2 regions of the Streptomyces sp. NPDC057617 genome follow, and region 1 is predicted to be linked to the other one. Evidence: riboswitches for the same ligand, from Rfam matches in the RefSeq annotation. Region 1 holds a riboswitch; the other holds the start of a gene.
The links. A riboswitch is a leader RNA that binds a small molecule or an ion and turns the genes downstream of it on or off. The one in region 1 is predicted to bind glycine.
Positions count from the first base shown of each region.

Region 2: another riboswitch for glycine. It lies ahead of gcvP (aminomethyl-transferring glycine dehydrogenase); the one in region 1 lies ahead of gcvT (glycine cleavage system aminomethyltransferase GcvT).

Region 1 covers NZ_JBHVGV010000005.1:304,338-309,203, forward strand. Annotated here, with positions in the region: gene glyA (serine hydroxymethyltransferase) at 1-213, opposite strand, end outside; gene gcvH (glycine cleavage system protein GcvH) at 247-624, opposite strand; gene gcvT (glycine cleavage system aminomethyltransferase GcvT) at 778-1,917, opposite strand; glycine riboswitch at 2,065-2,162, opposite strand; gene ACFU9P_RS15270 (AAA family ATPase) at 2,349-3,026, shown strand; gene ACFU9P_RS15275 (enhanced serine sensitivity protein SseB) at 3,104-3,838, shown strand; gene ACFU9P_RS15280 (enhanced serine sensitivity protein SseB C-terminal domain-containing protein) at 4,077-4,866, shown strand, end outside.
Region 2 covers NZ_JBHVGV010000009.1:419,238-424,103, reverse strand. Annotated here, with positions in the region: gene ACFU9P_RS24080 (DNA polymerase IV) at 1-1,270, shown strand, start outside; gene ACFU9P_RS24075 (PRC-barrel domain-containing protein) at 1,159-1,563, opposite strand; glycine riboswitch at 1,675-1,773, shown strand; gene gcvP (aminomethyl-transferring glycine dehydrogenase) at 1,950-4,835, shown strand.

The DNA.
Region 1 (4,866 bases):
ACAGCCGCCGTAGTAGCGGCGCCCGGGGTAGCCCTCGGCGTACTTGTTGGTCAGCACCGTGCCCTGTGCCTCCATGACCGCCACGGGAGCGAAGTTCTCCGAGGCGATCATTTCGAGGGTGGACTGCTGACGGTGGAGTTCGGCGTCGACGGCGGCGGCGACGTCCGGGTCGAGTTCATGGAGCGAGGAGTTCAGAAGCGACTTCGAAGACATCACAGTCCCTGGGGTCTCGGTGGCCGGAGCGCGTCAGTTGCCGGAAAAGTCTTGGTACTCGTCGGCGGTGAGCAGTTCGTCCGGCTCCTCGGCGACACGTACCTTGAACAGCCAGCCGCCTTCGTACGGAGCCGAGTTCACCAGCGAGGGGTCGTCCACCACGTCCTGGTTCGTCTCGACGACCTCGCCGGTCACCGGGGCGTACAGATCGCTGACCGACTTGGTCGACTCCAGTTCGCCGCAGGACTCGCCCGCGGTCACCGTGTCGCCGACCTCCGGAAGCTGGGCGAACACCACATCGCCGAGGGCGTTCGCGGCGAACTCGGTGATCCCGACCGTCGCCACACCGTCCTCGGGCGCCGACAGCCACTCGTGCTCCTTGGTGTAACGGAGCTGCTGGGGGTTGCTCATGACCTGAATTCTCCTGTACGCGGGGGAGTGGTGCGGAACGGCTGTCTTACGGAGCGAGACGGAGCGAGATGGGCGGAGCCGGAACCGAACGGCACCGGGACGGCATCCCTGTGGAACGAAGGCGGAACGGGGGTGGCGCTGATGATGTCCGTATCACTTCTGGCGCTTGTAGAAGGGAAGCGCCACGACCTCGTACGGCTCCTGCGAGCCGCGGATGTCGACCGTGACGCCCGGCGTGCCCGGCGCCGCGTGCGAGGCGTCGACGTACGCCATGGCGACGGGCCTGCCCAGGGTGGGGGAGGGCGCTCCCGAGGTGACCTCGCCGACGGGAGCCCCGTCGGCGACGACCCGGTAGCCGGCCCGGGGGACCCGGCGGCCCTCGGCGATCAGGCCGACCAGCTTGCGCGGCGGGGCGCCGGCGGCGCGCTCGGCCGCCGCCTCCAGGGCCTCGCGGCCGACGAAGGCGCCGCCGTTCGAGGTCTTGTCGAACTTCACGACCCGGCCGAGACCGGCGTCGAACGGGGTGAGGGCGGTGCTCAGCTCGTTCCCGTACAGCGGCATCCCGGCCTCCAGCCGGAGCGTGTCGCGGCAGGAGAGCCCGCAGGGCACCAGGCCCGCGCCCGCGCCCGCCTCGGTCAGCGCCCGCCACAGTCCCTCGGCGTACCGGGGCTCGACGAACAGCTCGAAACCGTCCTCGCCGGTGTAGCCCGTACGGGCGATCAGCGCCGGGACCCCGGCCACCGTGCCCGGCAGACCGGCGTAGTACTTGAGGCCGTCGAGATCGGCGTCGGTCAGCTTGCCGAGAATGCCGGGCGACTGCGGACCCTGGACGGCCAGCAGGGCGTAGGCGTTACGGTCGTCGCGGACCTCGGCGTCGAATCCGGCGGCGCGCCCGGTCAGCGCGTCGAGGACCGTCTGCGCGTTGGAGGCGTTGGCGACGACCATGTACGTGTCCTCGCCGAGGCGGTACACGATCAGGTCGTCCAGGATGCCGCCGTCCTCCTGGCAGATCATGGTGTAGCGGGCACGGCCCACGGCGACGGAGCCGATATTGCCGACCAGCGCGTAGTCGAGCAGCGCACCGGCCGCGGGGCCCGAGACGGTGATCTCGCCCATGTGGGAGAGGTCGAAGAGCCCGGCCCTGGTCCGTACCGCGGTGTGCTCGTCGCGCTCGCTGCCGTACCGCAGCGGCATGTCCCAGCCCGCGAAGTCGGTCATGGTCGCGCCGAGGGCGCGGTGCACCGCGTCGAGGGCGGTCTTACGGGGGGTGCTGCTCGGGGGGGCGTGGTTCATCGCAAGGGCTCCCAGGGCATGACGGCGAGGACGGTCCTCCCCATCTGTCATCGGAACCTGAGAGGTTCACCACGACCACCCGTACCAGGGGTCATGACTTGCACCTTGGGTGGAGCCGCAGGGCTGCGGCCCGCTTTTCAGATCTGCCTCATCCACGCGGTACGGGGCCTGAGAGATTCAAGGGAGGAACTTGCTCCTTCGGCGCCCGGCGCACTGAGTGACCGGGACTCTCCCGCGCGGATTCAAACGGCCGGTATGCAGTTGGCGGGCACATCATCGCACGCATCCGGGCGGACCGGGTCGCCCGGCCCGTATTACGCCGTTCGGCGTGAAAGGCTTGAGGCGCATTACCAATTCTTTACACTTTGTGGGCAAGGGCCATGGGCCAGGCCGACGGAGCTGACGCCGACTGATCGACAGGGGGGACGGCGATGATGTCGCAGGGGTCCGGAGCGTATGCGACGACCGCGGGAGTGCCGGCGCAGCAGGGGGTGTCCGACCGGGAAGCGGTCGCGCGGCCGGTCGCGGTGGTACGGGATCTGCGCGGGCGCGCCGGCCGGGTGCCCGGTGCCCTGGCCTTTTCCGCGGGCGATCTGGTGGTGGTCTCGGGACTGCCCGGCAGCGGCAAGTCGACCCTGATCCGGCGGGCCGCAGAGGCCGGCGGGATCGACTCCCAGGACGCCAGGGACCGCTGGGAGCGCAGGCTGCCGGCCCGGCTCCCCTACGCCGTCTACCGCCCGCTCGTCCGGATGGCGCATTACGCGGGGCTGCGGCGCGCGCTCGGCTCCGGCGAGAGCGTCGTCGTGCACGACTGCGGTACGCAGAGATGGGTACGCCGCTGGCTCGCCCGCGAGGCCCGCAGACGTGGCCGCCGGCTCCATCTCGTACTGCTGGACGTCCCGCCGGAGGTGGCCCGCGAGGGGCAGCGCGAGCGCGGCCGGGGCGTCTCCGGGTACGCGTTCGCCCGCCACCGCCGGGCCGTACGGCGTCTGCTGGCCGCCGCCGAGTCGGGCCGGCTGCCCCGGGGCTGTGCCACGGCGGTGCTCCTGGACCGGTCCGCGGCCGGCGCCCTGGACCGGATCGCCTTCCTGGAGAAGCCCGAGAGGTGAGCCGTGGACGGGCGGGGACGGGCCGCCGCCTGCGGCGTTAGGGTGCTGCCGCAGGTACGAGCACGGAGGAAGCGACAGTGAATACAGCATGGCCGGGCAATGAGCTGGAAGAGGTGCTCGCCGCCTCGCTCGGCAGCCAGGGAGCGGGCGGCCGGCTGGTGGAGGTGCTCGGGCGCAGCGAGGTGTGGGTGCCGCTGCCCAACGGCGGCGGTCCCGACAGCCCCGGCCTCGATCTGCCGACCCTGGAGATCGAGGGCGTTCCGTACGTTCCGGTCTTCAGCTCCCAGGGACAGTTCCTCCAGTGCGTCGGCGCCCATATGCCCTTCACGATCGCCCCCGCGCGCGAGTTCGCCCGGGGCCTGCCCCCGCAGCTCGGTATAGCGGTCAACCCCGGTGGGATGGTCGGGATGCCGCTGCCGCCGCCCGCGGTCGCCGAGCTGTGCCGGTCGGGGCGCTCCCCGCTGGACGGTCCGGCCACCGGCGGCCGGGTCAGGCTCTTCGAGCCGGACTGGCAGGAGGACCCGGTCGACTTCCTGGCCGCCGCTGGGAGCGAGTTCGAGACATCAGGGGTGGTGCTCTCGGCCCGCCGCGCGCTCGCCAGCGTCGAGGGGGACCCGCCGGCGCTCTTCATCGGCGTACAGCTCTCGTCCTGGGAGGCCGCTGACCGAAACGCGCCACTGGACGCGCTCGGGCGCGCGCTGGGGCGCGTGTCGGTGGGCTGGCCGGTCAACCTCATCCTGCTGGACGTGGCGCAGGACCCGGTCGGTGACTATCTGCTCGCGAAGGTACGGCCCTTCTACCAAAGGGCGTAGCCACGGGTACGCCGGGCCGCCACGGGTACGCCCGGTCCTCGCGGGTACGACAGCGAGGGAGAGCGGCTCGCCTTACAGGGCCCGGCACACCACACGCCGGTGTCAGAGCCGCCGCCTAAGCTGGTTTGATGACTCAGCCTCCACGACCGGGTGCCCGGAGTGGCCCTGTGGGACGGGGGGCCGGGGAGCTTCGGGGGGAGCTGGCCGAATGGTGGATCGAAGAGGGGCGGGACCCAGAGTGAGCGCGTCAGGCACCGCGGCGGCCGGGAAGGTCGAGCACATGCTGCGCCAGGTGACGCCAGGGCGCTACGACGCGTACGAGGCGCTGCTCCAGGCCCTCGCCGACGACAGCGTCTGGATGCTGCTCTGGCACGGCAGCGCGGGCTCGCCCGACGCGCAGTACGGGAACATGGAGATCGAGGGCCTGGGATACGCGCCCTGTGTCACCTCCGCACAGGAGCTGGCCGCCAGCGGCTGGACCCGTGCGCATGAAGTGGTCACCGGCCGCGACATCGCCCGCGCCCTCTACCCCGACCGCTGGGGGATCTGGCTGAATCCGCACGCCCCGGGCGGCGGTGTCGGGATCCCCTGGCTCGATCTGCGGCGGATCGCCACCGGCCTCGACCGGATGCCCGCGGGCCCGCTGCGCCTGTCGGAACCGGCCATCGAACTCCCGCAGTTCTACGCCCTGCTGACCCAGAACGCCCATCGCACCCCCGCGGTCCGCTCACTGCGCCGCGCCTGGGTGCAGCCGGCGCTCGGCGTCCCGTATCTGACCATCGGCCTCGACCTGTACGACACGAGCCCGGCGTCCGTGGATTCCGTACGGACGATGATGCGGCAGTCGATCACGGCGGTCCCGGACGGGCTGCCGGTGTCGACGGTCGCGATGTCCGACGAGTACGACCCGGTCACGATGTGGCTGCGCGCCAACTCCCGCCCGTTCTACGCCCGTGAGGCGCACGGCGCTGCCGCAGCGGCGCCCGCGACGGGCTACGGCTATCCGCCGCCGGCCTCCCGGGCGTACT
Region 2 (4,866 bases), on a different contig from region 1:
GTATCTGGTGCCGCGCTTCTCGCTCTACCGCGCGGTGAGCGAGCAGGTCATGGAGCTGCTCGCGCGGCTCTCGCCGCTGGTGGAGCCGCTGAGCCTGGACGAGGCCTTCGTGGACCTGGAGGCGGGCGGCTCGGCCCATGACACGGCGTCGGCGCGCGCGGCCGGCGAGCGGCTGCGGGCGGACATCAGGGCTGTCACCGGGCTGACCGGGTCGGTGGGGCTCGCCGGGTCCAAGATGCTCGCGAAGATCGGCTCGGAGCAGGCCAAGCCCGACGGGCTGGTCGTCATCGAGCCCGGCACGGAGCGGGAGCTGCTGGGGCCGATGCCGGTGCGCACCCTGCCCGGGGTGGGGCCCGCGACCGGGGAGCATCTGCGCCGGGCCGGGATGACCACGGTCGCCGAGCTGGCCGAGGCGGGCGAGGACGAACTCGTACGGCTGCTGGGGAAGGCGCACGGCGCCTCGCTGTACCGGATGGCGCTGGGGCACGACGACCGGCCTGTGGTGTCGGAGCGGGAGACCAAGTCCGTGTCGGTCGAGGACACCTTCGATGTCGATCTGCACGACCGGGTACGGGTGCGCACGGAGGTGGACCGGCTCGCGGACCGCTGTGTGGAGCGGCTGCGGGCCGGCGGGCACTCCGGGCGGACGGTGGTGCTGAAGGTGCGGCGGTACGACTTCTCGACACTGACCCGGTCGGAGACGCTGCGCGGGCCCACGGACGATCCGGGAGTGGTGCGGGAGGCGGCGGGGCGGTTGCTGGAGTCGGTGGACACGACGGGCGGGGTGCGGCTGCTGGGGGTGGGGGTGACGGGGCTCGCGGACTTCACGCAGGAGGATCTGTTCGCGCAGGCCGCGGCCGACCGGCCCGTACCGGCACCCGCCGCCGCGCCCGCGCCCGAGCCCGCACCGGCGCGGCCCGACGGGAGTGCCCAGGAGCCGGAGGCGCCCGCCGAGCGGCGCTTCCCGGCCGGACACGATGTGCGGCACACCGAGTACGGAGCGGGCTGGGTGCAGGGCAGCGGGCTGCGGCGGGTGACCGTACGGTTCGAGGAGCCCGGGTCCGTGCCGGGGCGGGTGCGGACCTTCTGGGTCGACGACCCCGATCTGACGCTCTCCGAACCGCTGCCCCTGGTGCCCGGGCCGGAGGCGGACCCCGGTCAGTCGTCCTGGCCGGCCAGCCGGCCGAAGTCGCGTTCGGAGTCCCGGTCGGACAGGGAGGCGGACCCCTCCGGCGGCTCGGGCTCAGGATCGGGGAGGGCGATGCCGTAGTGGTGGTAGAGCTGGAGTTCCTGCTCCGGCGAGAGATGGCGGCCGACACCGAAATCGGGGGCGTCCTTGATCAGCGCGCGCTCGAAGGGGACCTGGAGCGCGTCGTTCACCAGAGTGCTGGGGGCGAGCGGGACAAAGGCATCACGGCTGAACAGCCCGGTGCGGACCGCGGCCCACTCCGGGATCCCCGTGGCGTCGTCGAGGTACACCTCGTCCACCGTGCCGAGCCGGTGGCCGTCGCGGTCGAACGCCTTGCGGCCTATCAGGCTGCGCGGATCGATATCAGTCTCCACGGTCCCTCCAACGGGTCGCACATGCTCGTACCACTACAAAAATGCAGATCCGGGGTGTCGGCCACTCGAACGTCACGCTCAAGTCCTCGCTGGTACGCTGGCAGCGGCTGCTGACCCCGTGCGGGAGAGTCCTCCGGTCGAGAAGTCCGGAGGCGCCGAAGGAGCAAATCCTCCCCGGAATCTCTCAGGCCCCCGTACCGCGCGGACGAGGTCACTCTGGAAAGCAGGGCGGGCGTCGGACGGCATCCGCTCTCACCGACGGTGAAAGCCGGCCCGCCTCAGGCGGACCGGTGAAGCTCTCAGGTCGAGATGACAGAGGGGGAGGCCGTCCGGGCACCCGTGCCGTGGTGCCCCTCGCAGGTCGTGTCAGACCAGGAGGCCTCCCAATGACCGCCCACCGCATACCCCTCGCCCAGCTGGAGCGCGGTACCCCCTTCGAACAGCGCCACATCGGGCCCGACACGGGGGCGCAGGCGAAGATGCTGGCGCAGGTCGGGTACGGCTCGCTCGACGAGCTGACGGCCGCCGCGGTGCCCGAGGTGATCAGGAGCGCGGAGGCGCTGGACCTGCCGGGCGCGCGCACCGAGGCCGAGGTCCTCGCCGAGCTGCGGTCGCTCGCCTCGCGCAATCAGGTGCTGGCGCCGATGATCGGCCTCGGCTACTACGGCACGTTCACCCCGCCGGTGATCCTGCGCAACGTCATGGAGAACCCGGCCTGGTACACCGCGTACACGCCGTACCAGCCGGAGATCTCCCAGGGGCGCCTCGAAGCGCTGCTCAACTTCCAGACCGTCGTGGCCGACCTGACCGGCCTGCCCACTTCGGGCGCGTCCCTGCTCGACGAGGGCACCGCCGCCGCCGAGGCGATGGCGCTGTCCCGCCGGGTCGGCAAGGTCAAGGGCGGGGTCTTCCTGGTGGACGCCGACGCGCTGCCGCAGACCATCGCCGTGATCGAGACCCGCGCGGAGCCGACCGGGGTCGAGGTGGTGGTCGCCGATCTGAGTGAGGGCATCCCGTCCGAGGCCGCCGAGCGCGGGGTCTTCGGGGTGCTGGTCCAGTACCCGGGCGCCTCCGGTGCCGTACGGGACATCAGGCCCGTCGTCGAGCAGGCGCACGCCCTCGGCGCGATCGTCACCGTTGCCGCCGATCTGCTCGCGCTGACCCTCCTCACCCCGCCCGGCGAGCTGGGCGCGGACATCGCGGTCGGCAGCAGCCAGCGGTTCGGGGTGCCGATGGGCTTCGGCGGACCGCACGCCGGGTTCATGGCCGTACGGGAGAAATTCGCGCGCAGCCTGCCGGGCCGGCTCGTCGGGGTCTCCGTGGACGCCGACGGGAACAAGGCGTACCGGCTGGCGCTCCAGACCCGCGAGCAGCACATCCGCCGCGAGAAGGCCACCAGCAATATCTGCACCGCTCAGGTGCTGCTCGCCGTGATGGCGGGGATGTACGCGGTCTACCACGGCCCGGAGGGGCTGCGCGGGATCGCCAGGCGCACCCACCGGTACGCGGCGATCCTGGCCGCCGGGCTGTGCGCGGGCGGGGCGGAGACCGTGCACGGCGCGTACTTCGACACCGTGACCGTCCGGGTGCCGGGGCGGGCCGCCGAAGTGGTCGCCGCCGCCCGCGAGGACGGCGTCAACCTGCGCCTCGTCGACACCGACACCGTCTCCGTCGCCTGCGACGAGACCACGGGCCGCGCCCAGGTGACCGCCGTATGGACCGCTTTCGGGGTCACGGGCGACCTCGACGCGCTGGACGAGACGACGGACGACGCCCTGCCCGGGGCGCTGCTGCGCACCGACGACTATCTGACGCACCCGGTCTTCCACCAGTACCGCTCGGAGACGGCGATGCTGCGCTATCTGCGCCGGCTCGCCGACCGTGACTACGCGCTGGACCGCGGCATGATCCCGCTCGGCTCCTGCACCATGAAGCTCAACGCGACGACCGAGATGGAGCCGGTCACCTGGCCCGAGTTCGGGGCGCTGCACCCCTTCGCGCCGGCCGAGCAGGCGCAGGGCTACCTCACCCTGATCAGGGAGCTGGAGGAGCGGCTCGCCGAGGTCACCGGTTATGACGCGGTGTCGCTCCAGCCCAACGCCGGTTCGCAGGGCGAACTGGCCGGGCTGCTGGCCGTACGGGCGTACCACCGGGCCAACGGCGACACGGGCCGTACCGTCTGTCTGATCCCGTCGTCCGCGCACGGCACGAACGCGGCGAGCGCGGTGATGGCCGGGATGAAGGTCGTTGTCGTCAAGACCCGCGAGGACGGCGACGTCGATGTCGAGGACCTGCACGCCAAGATCGCGCAGTACGGCCCCGAACTGGCCGTCCTGATGGTCACCTACCCGTCCACGCACGGGGTGTTCGAGGAGCACATCGGCGACATCTGCGCGGCCGTGCACGACGCGGGCGGCCAGGTGTACGTCGACGGCGCGAACCTCAACGCGCTGGTGGGGCTGGCCAAGCCGGGCCGGTTCGGCTCGGACGTGTCCCATCTCAATCTGCACAAGACCTTCTGCATCCCGCACGGCGGCGGCGGTCCGGGTGTCGGTCCCGTCGGGGTACGGGCGCACCTCGCCCCGTATCTGCCCAACCACCCGCTCCAGCCCGCGGCGGGACCCGCGACGGGCGTCGGGCCGGTCTCGGCGGCGCCGTGGGGCTCGGCCGGCATTCTGCCGATCTCCTGGGCGTACGTACGGCTGATGGGCGGCGAGGGGCTCAAGCGCGCGACCCAGGTCGCCGTGCTCGCCGCCAACTACATCGCCAAGCGCCTTGAGCCGCACTACCCGGTGCTCTACACGGGCCCCAACGGGCTGGTGGCGCACGAGTGCATCGTGGATCTGCGGCCGCTGTCCAAGGCCACCGGGGTGAGCGTCGACGACATCGCCAAGCGCCTGATCGACTACGGCTTCCACGCGCCGACGATGTCGTTCCCGGTGGCCGGCACGCTGATGATCGAGCCCACCGAGAGCGAGGACCTGAACGAGATCGACCGCTTCTGCGAGGCGATGATCGCCATCCGTCAGGAGATCGAGAGGGTCGCGTCGGGCGAGTGGCCCGCGGACGACAACCCGCTGCGCAACGCCCCGCACACGGCGGCCACGCTGGGCGGGGAGTGGGAGCACCCGTACAGCCGCGCCGAGGCGGTCTTCCCGGCCGGGGTGCCGGCGGCGGACAAGTACTGGCCGCCGGTCCGCCGTATCGACGGTGCGTATGGCGACCGCAATCTGGTCTGCTCCTGCCCGCCGTTGGACTCGTACGACCACTGACGGACACGGCCGCTGACCGGCTCGTACGGTC